DNA from 4 places in the Exiguobacterium sp. PHA03 genome. Region 1 is predicted to be linked to each of the others. Evidence: riboswitches for the same ligand, from Rfam matches in the RefSeq annotation. Region 1 holds a riboswitch; each other region holds the start of a gene.

Region 1 (4,213 bases):
GTCGATCTTCTTTAGCAAAAATTTCCGAGATGACCGCATATCCTTCTAATGGGATAGGAAGAGAAGCGACATTCGTTGCCGTAATTCCACCAATGCCGATTAAAGGTAAGCGCACGGCTTCGCGAATCGCTTGAAGCATCGTGTGTGACATCGAGTCGGCGTCTGCTTTCGATGACGTCGCAAATAGAGAACCTACACCTAAATAAGATGCTCCATCTCGTTCTGCTTCAATCGCTTGCGCGACGGTTGCTACCGATACGCCGATCACAGTGTTCGGTAAGAGACGGCGCGCTGCGGTTAGAGGAATATCTTCTTGTCCGATATGCAAACCAGCTCCGACAAGTAACGCAATATCAATTCGGTCATTGATAATCAAAGGAACATCATGACGATCCGTCAATCTCTTTAACCGGACTGCCTGTTCGAAGAATTCCTTTCCCTGCGCTGTTTTTTCCCGTAATTGTATAATCGTTGCACCACCTAAAATCGCTTCTTCAACGACCGTTTCGATTGCAACTCCCGGATGATATCGACGATCTGTCACCGCATAAATGGAATAATCAATTGACATGTTCTACCACCTCCATCAAATCTTGCTCCGTCATCAGACTGATTGCATTGAACAACTCTCGTTTGAAATTACCTAGACCTTTTTCTGATGCTGCCTGTCCTCCTGCTTTTCCCATGATAAATGTTCCGTGGACTGCTGCCTCAAACGCAGAATATCCTGCACCAAGAAAACTCGCAATCAAAGAAGCTGTCATACACCCCGTACCTGTGACGTCTCCGAGACGCGGCGTACCTACTTGTAGTTCCACTTCGCGCATGCCATCCGTGATGTAGTCGATTGGACCTGTGACGACAATGACGGACTTTTGTTTACGAGCGAATGCACGAATGATTTCTCGATCCATGATCTCATCACTAGCAGCATCGACTCCTTTTGTTCGTCCATTCTCCCCAAGCAATGTCTTGATTTCTGAAGCATTTCCTTTAACGACCGTACATCCGAGTCTACTCAATTCTTTTGAAAAGGACGTACGCAATGATGTAGCTCCCGCTCCAACTGGATCAAGGATGATCGGAACGTTCAAGCGTCTCGCTTCGCTTGCGGCGAGTCGTTGAGCTGCTTGCATGTCTGCATCAATTGTTCCAATGTTCAAGACAAGAGCTTGCGCAAGTCGAACCATCTCTTCCACTTCGCGAATATCCTCCGCCATGACTGGAGATGCGCCAACGGCGAGTGTGACATTGGCGCAATCATTGATCGTGACTGTGTTCGTCAAATGATGAATGAGTGGTTTGTGTTTAAGAATGGTCGTAAACATGTGTATCCCTCCAAAGTGAATGAAAATGATGTGTCGGTCCAATCCCTTGTCCGAGAGCAAATCCATGACGAATCGCCTCTGTAACATACTTCTTGGCCTGACGTACACTGTCCGGTAAAGCTTCTCCAAGTGCCATCCGTGCCGCAATCGCTGCAGATAAGGTACAGCCTGTTCCATGAGTATGTTGATTATCTAACCGATCTGATGTGAAACGGTATTCCTCTTGCCCGTCCCATAATAAATCCGTGGCAGCTCCCGGTAGATGTCCACCTTTTAGCAAGACGGCTCCAGTCTTCATAGCCAACTGATGCATCGCCAGTCGCATCTCCTCTAGATTAGTAACTGACTGCCCTGTTAAGCGCTCTGCTTCCGGTAAATTTGGTGTGACGAGTGTCGCAAGTGGCAGTAACTCCGCGATTAGTGCTTCCTCTGCCTCCGTCCGCAATAGGGCATGCCCGCCTTTTGCGACCATGACAGGGTCTAGTATGATCGGAACTGTCTGTTTGCGAAGATGTGTTGCAATGACGTGAATCGTTTGTGCATTCGAGACCATACCGATTTTGATAGCATCCACACGAATATCTGAAAAGATTGAAGCTAATTGGGCATCAACGATTTCCGATGATAACTCTTCTACTGCTTGAACGCCCAGTGTATTTTGAGCCGTTACCGCCGTCAAAACACTCATCCCATAAACGCCCAATGCCGAAAATGTCTTTAAATCTGCCTGAATTCCAGCTCCACCACCGGAGTCAGATCCCGCAATCGTCAATACATGTTTCATATTTTTCTCACCTTTCCATCGAGCAATGTAAGGGAGTTGTTACCGACAAAAAAAAGCGTCGACCGCTGTAAAAAAGCAGTCGACGCTATACGAAATCGTTATCCAACCATTTCGGTATTCGTTCGGCTCAACTTTCCTACGCTGGTATTATCCAGTTCAGGTAATAGGGTCGAAAACAGATTGGTTTTCCTCTCAGCCGGATTCCTCCAGCTCCCCTAGTTGCTCAAGTATTCATTTCGCCTTAACTGTAGCATAGCGGCAAGAAAAAAACGAGCCGAAGCTCGTTTTGAATTATAGGTATGCTAATGGATTAACTGCATTCAGAGGAGAAGAGGCACTGTACTGATAGCCTCCGACATGTAGTTCGAAATGCAAGTGTGGTCCTGTTGAATTCCCAGTACTACCAAGTGTTCCAACTTGCTGACCTTGAGAAACTGTTTGTCCTGCATGAACAGATAATGAACTCATATGAGCGTAGACTGTCGTATAGACTTTCCCGTCAAGGAAGTGAGAAATCATGACGTGATTTCCATAAGGCCCACCACCTGAAGCTGTAATGACCGTTCCAGCTGCTGCTGCGACGATTGGTGAGCCGACCGAACCACTGAAATCGACACCATTATGGAACGTATAGCCGTTCGCACCGCTTGCTGGTCCAAACCCTTGTGATACGCCACCAGAAGATGGACGAACGAATTTCCCACCGCTCGAAACAACGGGTGGGGCAACTGAAGTAGGTGATTCTGAACTCTTACCTGCTTGTTTTGCTGCTTGAGCATTCGCTTTAGCGGCTTTTTCAGCTGCTGCTTTCTCGGCTGCTGCTCTTTCAGCCGCTGCTTTAGCTGCTGCCTTCGCTGCCGCAATCGCACGTTCTTGAGCTTCAAGTGTGGCTTGTAGTTCTTTCGCGTCTAGAAGTTCTGTCGTAAACTTCGTCTTACCTTTTCGTAATTTTTTAAGCGTAGCACTGCGTTCTTTCATTTGAACTTTCAACGCTTTTTTTTGTTCGATTAATGTTTTCTTCTCTTCAACCTGCTCCGCCTTTTTTTCAACGAGCGCTTGTTTTGCTTCCGCTAGCTTTTGTTGGGTTGCGATGTAATCCGAAATCATTTTATCATCTTGCTCCGCGATTTTTTTCCCTGCCATGACACGACTAAATAAATCACCTAAATCCTTCGATCCAAAAATGACTTCTTCCCATTTGATTGAGTTTCCATCGTTTTCTTGGAAGACACGTAGACGATCACCGAGTAGTTCTTCTTGTTTTTTCAACATCTCTTCGTAGCGAACGATGTCTGCTTTTAATTCATCGATTCGCAAATTCAATTTCTCGATTTGTTTATTTTTTTCGGAAATCTGAAAAATCTTTTCGTTGATCGCTGCATCGATTCGATTGATTTGACGTTGTTCTTTCGAAATTTTCGACTCTTGTTTTTTAATTGCTTTTTCTAATTTACGTTGTTCTGCGGCATTTTCAGCCTTTTTTTCTTTGATCGTTGCTGCTGCAATTGGTTGTGTTCCTGTTATAAGTAATGCTCCTAAAACAATGGTAGAAATTAGTTTTTTTAGCATATATCGTTTTCCTCACTTATGTTTTTCATATTTTATTATAGTATTCAAGTTTCTCTCATATCTGAAATAGATTATAGCACCCTAATCGTTTCAAAAAAATTTCATTTACATTTCAAATGAAAACGTTTTTTTGTAATATAATCATTTATTTTTTGAAAATCGCAAAAAAAGAACCGCTGCATAAGCAACGATTCTTTACTGTTTAAAACATCGTCATTGGGTTCACTGAGCTAGCTGGACCAGTTGCACTATAGCTGTATCCACCGACGTGGATTTCAAAGTGTAAGTGTGGACCAGTTGAATTCCCAGTACTTCCACGTAAACCGATTTGTTCACCTTGACTGACGCGTTGACCTGCGTGAGCATTGAGTGCGCTCATATGAGCATACAATGTTGTGTACGTTTTACCGTTTAATTGGTGAGCAATCATGATGTGGTTTCCGTAAGGACCACCACCTGATGCTGTAATGACTGTTCCTGTTGCAGCTGCAACGATTGGAGTTCCAACCGGACCACCAAAGTCGATCCCGTT
Region 2 (4,213 bases), on a different contig from region 1:
AGGTTGCGCCGACGGTTCGTCAAGCGGCGCAACAAGCACCGCGTCCACATCGGACGGCCTCGATGCGGCAGCTCGATCAAGATTTACGTGGCCGAATGTGTCAGTTGCTGGATTTGCCACATGTCTCGATGGCCGTCGGCAGCGGTACGCTCGCCAATGATATTGTCGCGCAACAACTCACTGGACATGGATTGATCCTGAACGGCGGCGAGTTCGGTCAACGCTTGATTGATCACGCGTCACGTGCCGGCAAGTCCTTTGATGTCCATACGCTTCCCCCCGGTCACCCGATCGACTTGAAGCAACTCGCTCATCAATTGAGGCAAACGGCATACAACTGGATCTGGTTGACGCATTGTGAGACGTCAACGGGTGTTCTCTATGATCTTGATGCAGTAAAAGTGCTGTTAGATCAACGAACCGCACTCGTCGTCGATGCGATCAGCGCTGTTGGAACCGGACGTTTCTCATACGCTGGTTGCAAATTCGTCACGACTGTTTCCGGGAAAGCGATTGGTGGTTTACCGGGTCTTGCGTTCATTGGTCACGCAGATCGCGTCCTACCTTCTCTCTGTATTCCCCGTTATCTGGATTTAGGACTCTATGCGGAAGGGGTTGCCTTTTCCGGCTCGTCGAACCTGTTGCTTGCCTGTCAGGCAGCGCTTGATGCCCTCGATCTTAATCAAGCAGCAATCAAGATGACCTATCTCGAACAAGCCGTCCGCGCAACTGGATTCCAACTCCTCGCACAACAAGAAGCACAAGCGCCGGGAATACTGACGATCGTTCATCCGTCCGCAACCGCTTTAGGCGACGCTCTGCGCATTCAGGGGTATCACGTCCAGTACGAAAGCGACTATCTCGTTTACAATCAGTGGCTGCAAATTTCGACGATGGGACAGACGACGATGCGGCAAATTGAACGCCTCGTTCGTGTTTTAGTTCGTGAAAATCAACGAATCATCATAAAGAATGAAAAAAACGAAAGACCTCTTAACCCCTGATTTCAAGCGGTTTGGAGGTCTTTCGACTTCAAAAAGATAAAAAAAGAGGTTTATGGATTTAAAACATAGGGGTATAAACTCATTAGCACCGCATCAAACCGGTGACTTACTCACACATGTTTCTCAATATCAGCGTAATGACCTGGGAGAGAAATGCAAAGTCACGAAAGCGTCAGATTCATGAGAGTCTGAAACCGATTGTCTTAGCATGATTCATATTGTTCAGGATTCGTCCTGCTCCTACATTCATTACCTTTTGAGGGCTATACCAAATTCAAGGGGGAAATGAACATGTCAGTTAATTTAACAGCCGAAAAACGCGAGGTACGTCCACGCTCACTCCGTAAACAATTGCGTCATGAAGGAAAAGCTCTTGGCGTCGTGTATGGTTACAAAGTGGAAAGTACACCAATCGCATTTGAAGAAAAAGAATTGCTTAAAATCGTCCGAGAAAACGGTGAAAACGTCTTGATTTCACTCAAACTCGACGGTAAAAATATTAACGTCTTGATCAATCGCCGTGATATGGATGTCTTCACACCAACAGTCGATCACGTTGAATTCATCGCCGTGAAAATGGATGAAGAAACAGAAGTCGAAGCAGACGTTGTACTTGTTGGCGAAGCAGCCGGTGCAAAAGTTGGTGGTTTCCTATCACAAACACTCTTTAAAGTAACAGTCGCCGCTACACCAGATAAATTACCAGAGAACGTCGAAGTCGACGTCACGAACCTCGAAATCGGCGATTCGATTTCTGTAGCCGATCTTCCAGAACAAAAAGATTTCCGCATCGTTACAGAAGGCGATATTCAAGTCGCAGCTGTCGTCGAATCGACACTCGAGCAGGATCTTGAAGAAATCGAGGAAGCAGAGGCACAAGCAGAAGCTGGCGAAGACAACGAAGCGGAAGCAACAGAAGCGTCTTCAGAAGAAACAGCTGAAGAGAACGAAGACAATAAATAAGTCGTTTAACGATACGCCCTTTGCGGCGTATCGTTTTTTTGTGTCTTGACAACAGACGCTGGATTGCCTAAAGTGAACAGCGTATCACCTATTACCATATCCACTAGGGGAGCCCAATTGGCTGAGACGATTCACTTCGGACCCTTCGAACCTGATCTAGTTCATACTAGCGTAGGAAAGTGGAGCGATCACATCCAATGACTCCTGCTGCGCGCAGTTTTTCTGAGGACCGCTCTCTTTTTTACGGAGGGCGGTCTTTTTGGCGTCTCCCCCATTCAAAGGAGGACGTATCTAATGCAACACTGGAAAATGAAAGAAATCATGGTCATGATGATGCTCGCCGTCGCTTGCGGCGTCATCTATCTTGGTTGGTCAACACTCTGGTTGCCGATCTCAGCGATCTTCGGTCCTGTCGGTGCCAACTGGATGTTTGGCATCTGGATCATTGCGAGTCCGCTCGTCGCAGCAATCATTCAAAAGCCAGGTGCCGCTTTAATTGCGGAAGTCGTCGCGGCAGCCGTCGAACTGTTCACAGGTAGTCATTTTGGTTTATCCGCTCTTCTGATCGGAGTCTGCCAAGGACTTGGTGCGGAACTCGTCTTCGCGATGACGCGTTACCGTCGTTATGACACATGGACCTTGATGTTATCGGGTGTCGGAGCCGCGATTGGTAGCATCGTTTATAGTCTAATCGCGAACGGATTCGGTTACTACACAACGACGACGTTGCTTGCGACAACTGGCTTACAATTGATCAGCGGCGCATTACTCGGTGGCTTGCTTGCAGCCATTCTCGTCCGTCGCCTTGTTGCGACTGGTGTCTTGAACGGGTTTGCGGCAGGACGTGCGAAACGAGAAATCGCATGATTACTGTCGACGACCTCAGCATCCGCTATCCCGGTCAGATGAAATCGGTGCTCAATCATGTATCGCTGACGATTGAGCAAGGGACGACCCTTCTGCTCGGACGAAGTGGTAGTGGCAAGACGACATTACTTCATGCCCTTGCCGGACTGACACCGGAAACGATTGAAGTCGAACAGACTGGTACCGTTACCCGGTCCGGTTCGGTCGGAATCTTGTTTCAAAATCCAGAAGAACAGTTCTGCATGGAGACGATCGGACGCGAAATCGCTTTTAGTTTAGAAAATCGCTCGATTCCGCGCGTGGAGATGGATGAACGAATTGAACGCTTACTCGCACTCGTCGGTCTCCCCCTCCCCTTCTCGACACCGATCGCGAGTCTATCCGGTGGAATGAAACAGCGTCTCGCGCTCGCAGCGGTCCTAGCACTTGAGCCGACGATCTTATTACTCGATGAACCAACGGCTCAGATTGATCCAATCGGACAACATGAGCTGATGGCGTTGATTTTTCGGATTCAAAAAGAACACGATTTAACGATCGTCTTGATCGAACACCAACTCGATGTCTGTTTGTCGTACGTCGACCAGGTCGTCTTGCTTGAGGACGGATCGATTACTGCGACAGCAGATCCACGGGATCTGTTCCCCCAGGATTACAAAGAGCTTCAAACGAAAGGTATTGCCGTTCCCTCTTTGTATCCGTATACGTTAGAGACATTACCCATAGATGGACCGCAAGCGGCGCGACTTCATGTGCCTTCCCCCGTCGCTACAGCTGGTCGCTCTTTATTACACGTCTCTGCATTATCGACGAAAGCACCATATCCGCTGACCGATGCGACATTTTCCCTGCAGACAGGAGAATGGGTGATGCTGCTTGGGGCAAATGGATCCGGGAAAAGTACATTGCTTGCGACACTCGGGCGGTTGCTTCCCAATCGTGGAACGTATCAGCTCCAGGGACGTCCGGTTCATCGTTACTCCCGGCGTCGCTTTTATGAGCACGTTGGCTATGTCTTTCAACAACCGGATCTGCAGTTTCTTAAGCTGACGGTCGAAGCGGAAATCGACTGGAGCCACCGGGCAGCGACGAACGTTAAGCGCGCGGCGTTGCTCGAACGGCTGGAACTGACATCTGTCAAACAGCAGTCACCACTTGCTCTTAGTACGGGGCAACAACGACGGCTCAGCGTCGCAACGATGCTCGGACAAACGAAAGACTTATTGTTGCTCGATGAACCGACCTTCGGACAAGATGGATTGACGACACGACGCTTAATGGAACAGTTACAGATGGAACAACAGAACGGTACGACACTCGTCATGGCGACGCATGATATGGAGCTCGTCGCCCGGTATGCGGATCGTGTCCTCGTCATG
Region 3 (4,213 bases), on a different contig from region 1:
CAGAAGCCGTTCTGAAAACATTTGACGCCGGTGTCGACATCGCGCTCATGCCAACGATTCTTCGTTCCGAGCAGGATGTCACAAAACTCGACCAGATTTTCAAGGACGTGATTGCGGCAGTCAAAGACGGACGTCTGTCAGAGGAACGGATTGATCAATCGGTCGAGCGGATCCTGACGCTGAAGGCAGAACGCGGAATATGGAATGGCACGACGGATACGACATCCTTAGCAGATAAACTCGCGCAAGCGAACCAAATCGTCGGTAGTCCCGAACATAAAGTAAAAGAACGCGCGATGACGGAAGCCGCGGTCACACTCGTGAAAAATGATCAACGGACGTTACCCTTCAAGCCGAAAAAAAATGCAAATGTTCTTGTGATTGCCCCTGCGACGGATCAAACGGACAGTATGAAAAAGACGATTGCTTCCCTGTCTAAGAACCGGAACTGGCACGTAACGACAGCGAATTACTCGGCTACTACGCTACCGCTCGACCAAAACCCGACACTACGGGCACAACTCGATGCAGCAGATTACATCATCGTCGGTTCAAACGTCAATACGAGTGCCAAACTACTGCCTACTGCACCAGAACAAGCGATTCCGGCTTCAATCTTCCGGTATGCGAAACAAACAGATATACCATCCGTCTTGCTTAGCCTCCGCAATCCATACGATGTCGCCGTTCAACCGGACGCACCGGCACACGTCCTCGTCTATGGTTTTAAAGGGGATCCGAACGGACCGGACTCCGAAGCAGGCAATCTGAAATCAGCGGGACCAAATCTTCCTGCCGGTATTCGAGCCATCTTCGGAACGCTCAAACCGCAAGGCACCTTACCAGTTGATGTGCCGGTCTTTCAGAACGGTATCTTTACCGATCAACTGCATCTCGAATTCGGTGACGGCTTTAAAAATTGGAAAAAATGAGAACATGATACACCAAAAGACCGAGACTCCTTTAAAGGATGCCTCGGTCTTTTAATAATTGATATGAAGATTCAGTTTCTGCTTTCGCACGCTCGTAGACACGATGAAGTGAATAAGTCAACGAAGCATAGAGGACGACGACCAGGACAGTTGCGATAGTTCTCCCCGTTGTAAAACCAAACTGAAGCAACACCTGAAAATTCTGAATCGTAGCATATGTGCCGTACACCGCCATCAATATGGGAATGATGTACCCAACAAATCTAACTTTCACTTTTCCGAGCACCTGTTGCACGACATATGCCGCGAGGATCACGAGTGCGATGACTATGATTTCCATTCCAATCCCTACTTTCACTAGATGGTATTCCTAATTCTACCATCTACTGGTTTAAGAAGATACCGGGCGAGCTGGAATCGTCTCGTAAATCGACGTAAACGTCTCTTCCGTCCATCCCATATGCCAAAACAGCAACTCATAATAACAGCTCGTCACGAAATGCCGTTTCATCCGCTCTCGTTCAGTCGGGCTTGCTTGTTCCGCCAACGCATCAAGCCGCGCAATCTGTTCAAAGACGACCTTTTCGAACCATTCCGAACTATATGTGTCAATCCATTGCTGATAGATTTTTTCATCCGGTGTACACGTCAATAATTGTTGTCCAACTTCATAATACAACCAGTAACATGGCAAGATGGCAGCAATCGTCTCACCAAGCGTCCCTTCACTCGCATGATGCATGTGTGAGACGTAAGCATATGCCGTTGGTGCCGGTTCAAATGCTTCAAGGTCTGCTTCCGTGATACCGAGCGGCTCGAAAAATGATTGATGCAAGCTCAGTTCTGCCCCATATGTCGAAGTCGCGTGCTCGGCAAGTGTCGCGATCGTCGCAAAGTCATCTGCTTTTGACGCTGCCTTCGCTTGAATCTTCGCAAAGTGTTTTAAGTAATACGCATCCTGCATGACATAATGTCGAAATTTCGAGAGCGGTAACGTTCCCTCGCCGATTCCTTGAACGAATGGGTGCGTAAAACTACTGTCCCAATACGCTTGTGCTGCTTGTTTGATTTCTTGTGTGAATGTCATGATCTCATCCTCCTCGTTTTTATGAAACGAAAAAAACACCACCCCGAAACACACGGGCATGGCGCAAGAAGAACAAGACTTGACGCCACTTCCCTCCGTAAGTACGAACTTAATCAGGTTCAAAGGGTCCGAACGTCTTCGTTCGTCTCAGTCGGCCTACCGACTCCCCTAGTGGTCATTATTCGATTCAAATCCACTATAGCATGCTGAAAGTGGAAGTCAAGTTGTCCTCTTTTCGCTATACTATGGAGTGTCAGAAGGCGGATATCGTCTCCATCTACAGACCGATTCCGAACTTCTTTCGTTCTCGTACACTAATTTTAGTACCTGATACTATAATTCATTCTGTTACTTACAATTGGAGGATTTCATTATGCATACACCAACAAAAATCATGGCGTCAGCCGTTATTGCTTCTGCTTTATTACTTCCGACAGCCGCATCCGCCGAGCAGGTCGTCGATAAGACGATCGTCACTCTCGGTGAGTCACTCGGCGCAAAAGATAAGGCTTGGGTGCTTTCACGTCTCAATGCACCGGAAGGTATCACACCGATCATCGCAACCTCTGCAGACGAAGAAAAATACCTCGGGAAAAACATCCCCCAGTCACAAAAGGGCGGCAACATGTATTCATCCGCTAAGATCGAATTGACGGAAAAAGGTGACGGACTTTCCGTTGCGACGGAAAACATCACGTGGGTGACGAAGGATATGTATTTGAACGCTCTCGTCACGGCAGGTGTCAAAGATGCCGACATCACGATCACTTCTCCTTATAAAGTGACTGGAACATCGGCACTGACAGGAATCATGAAAGCCTATGATCAAACTTCGGCTGAGACCGGAATCAAGCTGAGTGACGAACGGAAAGATTTAGCACAGCAAGAATTATCGGTCACATCAGACGTCGGGAAGACAGTCGGGACAGATAAAGTCGCTGATTTGATGAATGAGATCAAGGCCGAAATCGCGAATCAAAAACCGGAAACAAAAGTCGAGATCGAAAACCTGATCGTCCAAGTCATTCAAAACAACAACATCCAACTGTCTGATGCACAGATGGATCGGTTGACGAATCTATTCAATCAAATGGAGCAAGCGAACATCAACTGGGGGCAAATCGAGAGTGGACTGAAAAATGCTGGTCAAGACATCCATGCGTTTGCAACGTCCGAGGAGACAAAAGGATTCTTCGCTAAATTATTTGATGGTCTGAGTGACTTCTTCAGTTCGATTGCTGGTGTGTTCAAATAATTCAGACTTCCTCAATTAACAAGATAATGGTAAACTGGTTGTATCTGAAACGAAAGGTGGTGTGAAATGATGGACTTTGCTGCGTGCAAACATTGGTTAATGGAACAATTGTATCTGTTGCGCGCGATTTTTCATGGAATGGCGTTCTAAGGCACCCGTCTGCCCTTTTTTAGAACTTCATGATTGAAAAATACAGCAAAGCGCATCTTTCACACACTAGGGAGAGTGCTATTTGCGCTCTCCCTTTTTTTAATGCGCGCGAAAGGATCAACTTATTATGATGATTTGCGACATTCAACATCTGACAAAACAATTCGGAGGCGAAACGATTTTAACGGACGTTTCCCTCTTCTTAAACGAACACGATCGTGTCGGTCTGATTGGACGAAACGGGAGTGGTAAAACGACATTACTCCGCTTACTTGCTCGCCTTGACCAACCGGACGGTGGCGTCATCTATCAAAAGAACGGTTTGACGATTGGCTACTTGGAACAACTTCCCACTTATGCCGAGACAATGACCGGACTCGACGTCCTTTGGACGGCGTTTGAAGAGATCCTCGCAATCCGTTCTCGGATGCAACAGTTGGAGCTTTTGATGGCGACAGCGCCAGATGATCTGGATGCACTACTCGTTCGATATGCGGAAGCGACAAATGCATTCGAACAAAAAGATGGCTATCTACTCGACTCGAAGATCGAGCGCATGGTGAACGGATTACATTTACGTCCGTTACTCACTCGCCCTTTCCATCAGTTGAGCGGCGGTGAGCAAACGAAGATTTGCCTCGGTCGCATGTTGCTGATGGAACCACACCTCCTAATCCTTGATGAGCCGACGAACCATCTTGATTTAGCTGCCGTTGAATGGTTAGAACAATTCTTACGGGACTACACTGGAACTATCCTGCTCGTCTCTCACGACCGGGTCTTCTTAGA
Region 4 (4,213 bases), on a different contig from region 1:
TCCGCGGTCGATGATCTGTCGGTTCTGTTCGACGATGACGAGTTTTTCCCCTAAGCCAAGTTGCGTGAGCATGTCCTCAATCGTCTCAATCTGTTCAATGGTGTGGTCGTTGCCGTTAATCGTAATATTCATCGGACTTCCTCCTTTAGGATCAACCGTAATGTGTTTGCCAAGACTTCCGCTGTCGCCGGTGCGAGTAATATGCCATGCCGATGATGCCCCGTCGCTATAAAGATCCGACGGGATGAATCGGCGACTCCGATATATGGCAAGCCGAACTCTGTTTGTGGTCGTACGCCTGACCAGACTTCTTCGATGACAGCATCACGGATCGGTGGATAGAGACGCTCTGCTGCTTGAAGCAGTGACGTGACTCCTGCGACACTAACACCGATCGTCTCGTCGTGCGGTAGTTCGGTCGCACCGATCAATATCCGTCCGTCCGCTTTCGGTACGAGGTAGACGGCGTCATCAAACAGGATCGAGCGTAACGGCTGACCCGCGAGACGGACTGCGAGACACTCCCCTTTGACCCCATATGTCGCAATCGAAATGCCAACTGTATCGAGCAAGGCTTGGGACCCGCGTCCGGCAGCAACCGTCACCGTTCGTCCCGTCCACGTTCCCGTGTTCGACTCAACCCTAATGAAATCATTACTCTCCTCGATTCGCGTGACGTCCACCTGTTCTTCGATTGGTACCCCACGATTTCGTAAGACATGCATCAATGCAGTCGTTAGTCGTCGCGGGTCGATTTGACCGACCGATGGAAATAAGTATTCTTGCCCATTTTGTTTCAATAAAAATGGTTGTTCCCGGTAGCCACAATCGATCCCGGTCTCGCGCGTGAGGCGTCGCGCAAGTAACGGATACAGACGGCGACTTCGCGCGGCAAGCGTATGCAATTCTTCTCTCAGCTCGATGTCCGTCGCAAGCATCCCGGCAGCCGCCCGACTCGTCCCTTGTCCGCATGTTCCGCGATCAAGGACAAGAACGGATTCGTTCTGACAAGCGAGACTGTAAGCAAGCGTCAAACCGATGACTCCACCACCGATGATGATGTGATCCGTCATACCCGTACCCCCTGATAACGCTGAATGGCAGCATGCGGGTCCGCTTGACCGAGAATACCGGATAAGACGGCGATTCCGCTTGCACCGGTCGCTGCGATCTCAGGAATGCGATCAGGAGTGATCCCGCCGATTGCGATGACTGGTTTCGTCGTGAAAGTGACAACTTGCTTCAAGGCATCGATCCCTCGCGGTGGCACGTTTGGTTTCGACGCTGTCGGATAAATATGACCGTAAAGCAGTCGGTCGGCTCCTTCCGCTTCCGCTGCAAGTGCTTCTGCCAGAGAGTGGACGGATTTCCCGATGATGAGATTCGGAAAGTGTCGCCGAACATCGCAGACACGTAAGGAACGTCGCGTCAATTGCACACCGATGCCAGCGACATGGGCGACGTCGACCCGGTCGTGAACGGTTAATTGATCAGACGAATACCCTTTTGCAAGGAGCGCGTCAATCAGATCTAACAATTCTGTTGCCGACAAATTTGGTTCTCGAAGATGAAGCTGATCCGTATATGGTTGAAGCGATTGAAAGGTTTCCACTCCATCGCGTGGATTGATGGATCCCGTCGAAATCAGATGTAGACGCATCATGTTCTTCCTTTCCATACGAAAAAGGACCACTCCCGATGTTGAAGGGAGTGGTCCGAAAATGCGCTGAAGCGCTAAGGATATCTAAGGTTTCGAGCCACTTCCCTCCGCTAGTACGAACTAGATCAGGTTCAAAGGGTCCGGATACTTCCGTCTCAGTCTGCTGCGAGACTCCCCTAGTGCCTTTTCGTGTTTAATTGGCTTGCCCCATTAGTCTAGCATGAGTCGCTTTGCTTCGCTAGTCCTAGTTGAGCGCTTCCACTTGCTGAACAAGCTCCGATTTCGTCGGTCGCTGTTGCTTCTGGCTGTCGGCATAGGTCTGCTTCAGCTTCAGGATCCGCATCACTTTAGCATCGAGCATCTCTGACGACAACGTTTTTTCTTTAACGGCTTGCATCACTTCGGTGTGGACCTTCGGATAGGCACCTGCTTCCGAAAACATCGCCATATCTGCTCCATTGACAAGTGCCTGGCGTGCCGCTTCCGCGAGACCATATCGTTTCGTGATCGCCCCCATGACAAGGTCATCCGTGATGATGACACCCTTGAATCCGAGTTGTTGACGCAAGAGGTCAGTCAAGATCGGCTTCGAGAGCGAAGATGGATTTTGATCGTCATACGCGGGATAGAGAATATGGGCGACCATCACCATCTCGGCGCCCTCTTGAATCGCTTCTTGGAACGGTAACAGTTCCGTTCGCTTCAGTTCTTCCTTTGATGCTGTCACTTTCGGCAAACCGACATGGGAATCGACACTCGTATTGCCGTGACCGGGAAAATGTTTGACGACCGGAATCGTTCCCGTCTCTTGCATCCCATGCATCAGGGCCGTACCGAGAGTCGCGACGGTCTTTGGATCAGCACTTAACGCACGGTCGCCGATGATTGGATTGTTCGGATTGCTATTGACGTCAAGGACCGGTGCGAAGTCCATGTTGAACCCATAAAATCGTGACAGGTGACCGAGCGTACGTCCGACATCTTCCATTTTTGCAGCATCTGCACCTTGCGCCATCCGTTGACTAGTCGGGAGACGTAATCGTTGATCCGGTACCCGGCTGACCCGTCCGCCCTCTTCATCAACCCCGACGAAGGCATACGGTTTTTGGTTCGTTTCTTGAATGGCACGCGTGAACGTCAAGAGTTGATCTTCTGACGTAATATTCCCACCAAGCAGTAAGACCCCACCGATCGCATGCGTCTGCAACAATTTCCGGTCAGCTGCTGAAAGTTCCGTGCCGGCAACTCCGATATAGAGCAATTGATCGATCTTTTCTGACGTCGACATCGCTTCAAGTTGTTGCTTTAATCGTGCTTGTTGTTGTGCTTCCTTTGTCGGCTCAGGCTTTGATTTCTTCGCCTCCGTCGGTTGCTTCGTTGCTGGTTGTGATGGTTTCGTTGGTTCCGTCGTCTCCTGCGCACACCCTGCAAGCAACAGGCAACCGATCAGTGCTACTTTCTTCACAAAGGATCCTCGCTCCGGACACCATTGATGGAATAATAGACGGAAATCTCAGCGTTCAAGGATTGCGAGACCGAACAATATTTATCTTTTGATAACGAGATGGCGCGACGGACCTTATCTTCTGGGAGATCACCTTCAAGCCGGTAATGAATCGAGATCGACGTAAAACGCCGCGGATGATCCTCTGCCCGTTCCCCTTCGATATCCATTTCGAAATGAGTAATCGTCAAGCGCATCTTCTCTAAAATCGAGACGATGTCGATTCCAGTACAGCCGGCAACGGCATGTAGTAGCAGTTCAGTCGGTCGTGGTGCTTGATTTTCGCCACCGTTCTCCGGTGCTGCATCCATCGCAAGATGATGCCCTGATTCCGTCTGTCCACTAAACCCCATCTGTTTGTTCCATGTCACTGTCGCTTGCATCGTTTCCACTCCTTTGTCAGTAGTCTTCATCTGTAGTATACGCAAAAAACAGCAAGCCTGGAAATTCTCACGCTATTTCGAATAATGGTTCTTTTCCCGAATTCTCGCTTTGCGATACCCGACGAAATCGTTTCATGCTATCCTGTTACTCATAGTTTCGCGCGCAAGCGCCAGAATTGAGGAATCATCCATGTCACCTACTACTCGTTTAAGTCGACGCGATTGGCTGTTGATCGCCACGTTGTCGCTCCTGACGTTCGTTCTCGGAACAAGCGAATTCGTCATCGTCGGGATCCTCGCTGAAATCTCCTCAGCTCTTAATATCACGATCGCAACAGCCGGTACGCTCGTCTCGGCATTTGCCATTTCCTTTGCGATTGGTACACCAATTGTAATGTCGCTGACCGGTCACCTGGAACGGCGTCGCCTGATCCTACGTCTGTTACTCGTTTGGGTCTTACTGAACCTTGCCAGTAGTTTTGCTCCAAGTTACGAAGTATTGCTCGCAACCCGCATCCTGACTGCCATCCTGACCGGTGTCTTGATCTCGCTCGCAATGGTCGTCGCAAGCGATGGCGTACCTGTCGCGAAGCGCGGTGTCGCCGTTTCGTTCATTTTTGGTGGTTTTACACTCGCGAACGTCCTCGGTGTTCCGATCGGTACGTT

The links. Region 1 has a riboswitch for thiamine pyrophosphate ahead of thiD (bifunctional hydroxymethylpyrimidine kinase/phosphomethylpyrimidine kinase). Riboswitches for the same ligand answer to the same signal wherever they lie in the genome.
Region 2: it holds a riboswitch for thiamine pyrophosphate, as region 1 does, so the genes downstream of both, Q7C19_RS04735 (ECF transporter S component) here and thiD (bifunctional hydroxymethylpyrimidine kinase/phosphomethylpyrimidine kinase) in region 1, are expected to answer to the same signal.
Region 3: it holds a riboswitch for thiamine pyrophosphate, as region 1 does, so the genes downstream of both, tenA (thiaminase II) here and thiD (bifunctional hydroxymethylpyrimidine kinase/phosphomethylpyrimidine kinase) in region 1, are expected to answer to the same signal.
Region 4: it holds a riboswitch for thiamine pyrophosphate, as region 1 does, so the genes downstream of both, Q7C19_RS02610 (thiamine phosphate synthase) here and thiD (bifunctional hydroxymethylpyrimidine kinase/phosphomethylpyrimidine kinase) in region 1, are expected to answer to the same signal.

Annotation. Positions count from the first base shown of each region.
Region 1 is NZ_JAUTYQ010000004.1:117,902-122,114, forward strand. It holds gene thiE (thiamine phosphate synthase) at 1-571, opposite strand, end outside; gene thiM (hydroxyethylthiazole kinase) at 561-1,328, opposite strand; gene thiD (bifunctional hydroxymethylpyrimidine kinase/phosphomethylpyrimidine kinase) at 1,309-2,112, opposite strand; TPP riboswitch at 2,229-2,339, opposite strand; gene Q7C19_RS14425 (murein hydrolase activator EnvC family protein) at 2,404-3,681, opposite strand; gene Q7C19_RS14430 (murein hydrolase activator EnvC family protein) at 3,884-4,213, opposite strand, start outside.
Region 2 is NZ_JAUTYQ010000001.1:888,936-893,148, forward strand. It holds gene Q7C19_RS04725 (GNAT family N-acetyltransferase) at 1-1,004, shown strand, start outside; gene Q7C19_RS04730 (50S ribosomal protein L25/general stress protein Ctc) at 1,296-1,967, shown strand; TPP riboswitch at 2,063-2,162, shown strand; gene Q7C19_RS04735 (ECF transporter S component) at 2,262-2,834, shown strand; gene Q7C19_RS04740 (ABC transporter ATP-binding protein) at 2,831-4,213, shown strand, end outside.
Region 3 is NZ_JAUTYQ010000001.1:275,804-280,016, reverse strand. It holds gene Q7C19_RS01435 (glycoside hydrolase family 3 protein) at 1-932, shown strand, start outside; gene Q7C19_RS01430 (hypothetical protein) at 964-1,272, opposite strand; gene tenA (thiaminase II) at 1,324-2,019, opposite strand; TPP riboswitch at 2,093-2,199, opposite strand; gene Q7C19_RS01420 (DUF1002 domain-containing protein) at 2,393-3,274, shown strand; gene abc-f (ribosomal protection-like ABC-F family protein) at 3,552-4,213, shown strand, end outside.
Region 4 is NZ_JAUTYQ010000001.1:508,196-512,408, reverse strand. It holds gene thiS (sulfur carrier protein ThiS) at 1-132, opposite strand, end outside; gene Q7C19_RS02615 (FAD-dependent oxidoreductase) at 129-1,073, opposite strand; gene Q7C19_RS02610 (thiamine phosphate synthase) at 1,070-1,663, opposite strand; TPP riboswitch at 1,746-1,848, opposite strand; gene nagZ (beta-N-acetylhexosaminidase) at 1,905-3,125, opposite strand; gene Q7C19_RS02600 (OsmC family protein) at 3,122-3,547, opposite strand; gene Q7C19_RS02595 (MFS transporter) at 3,738-4,213, shown strand, end outside.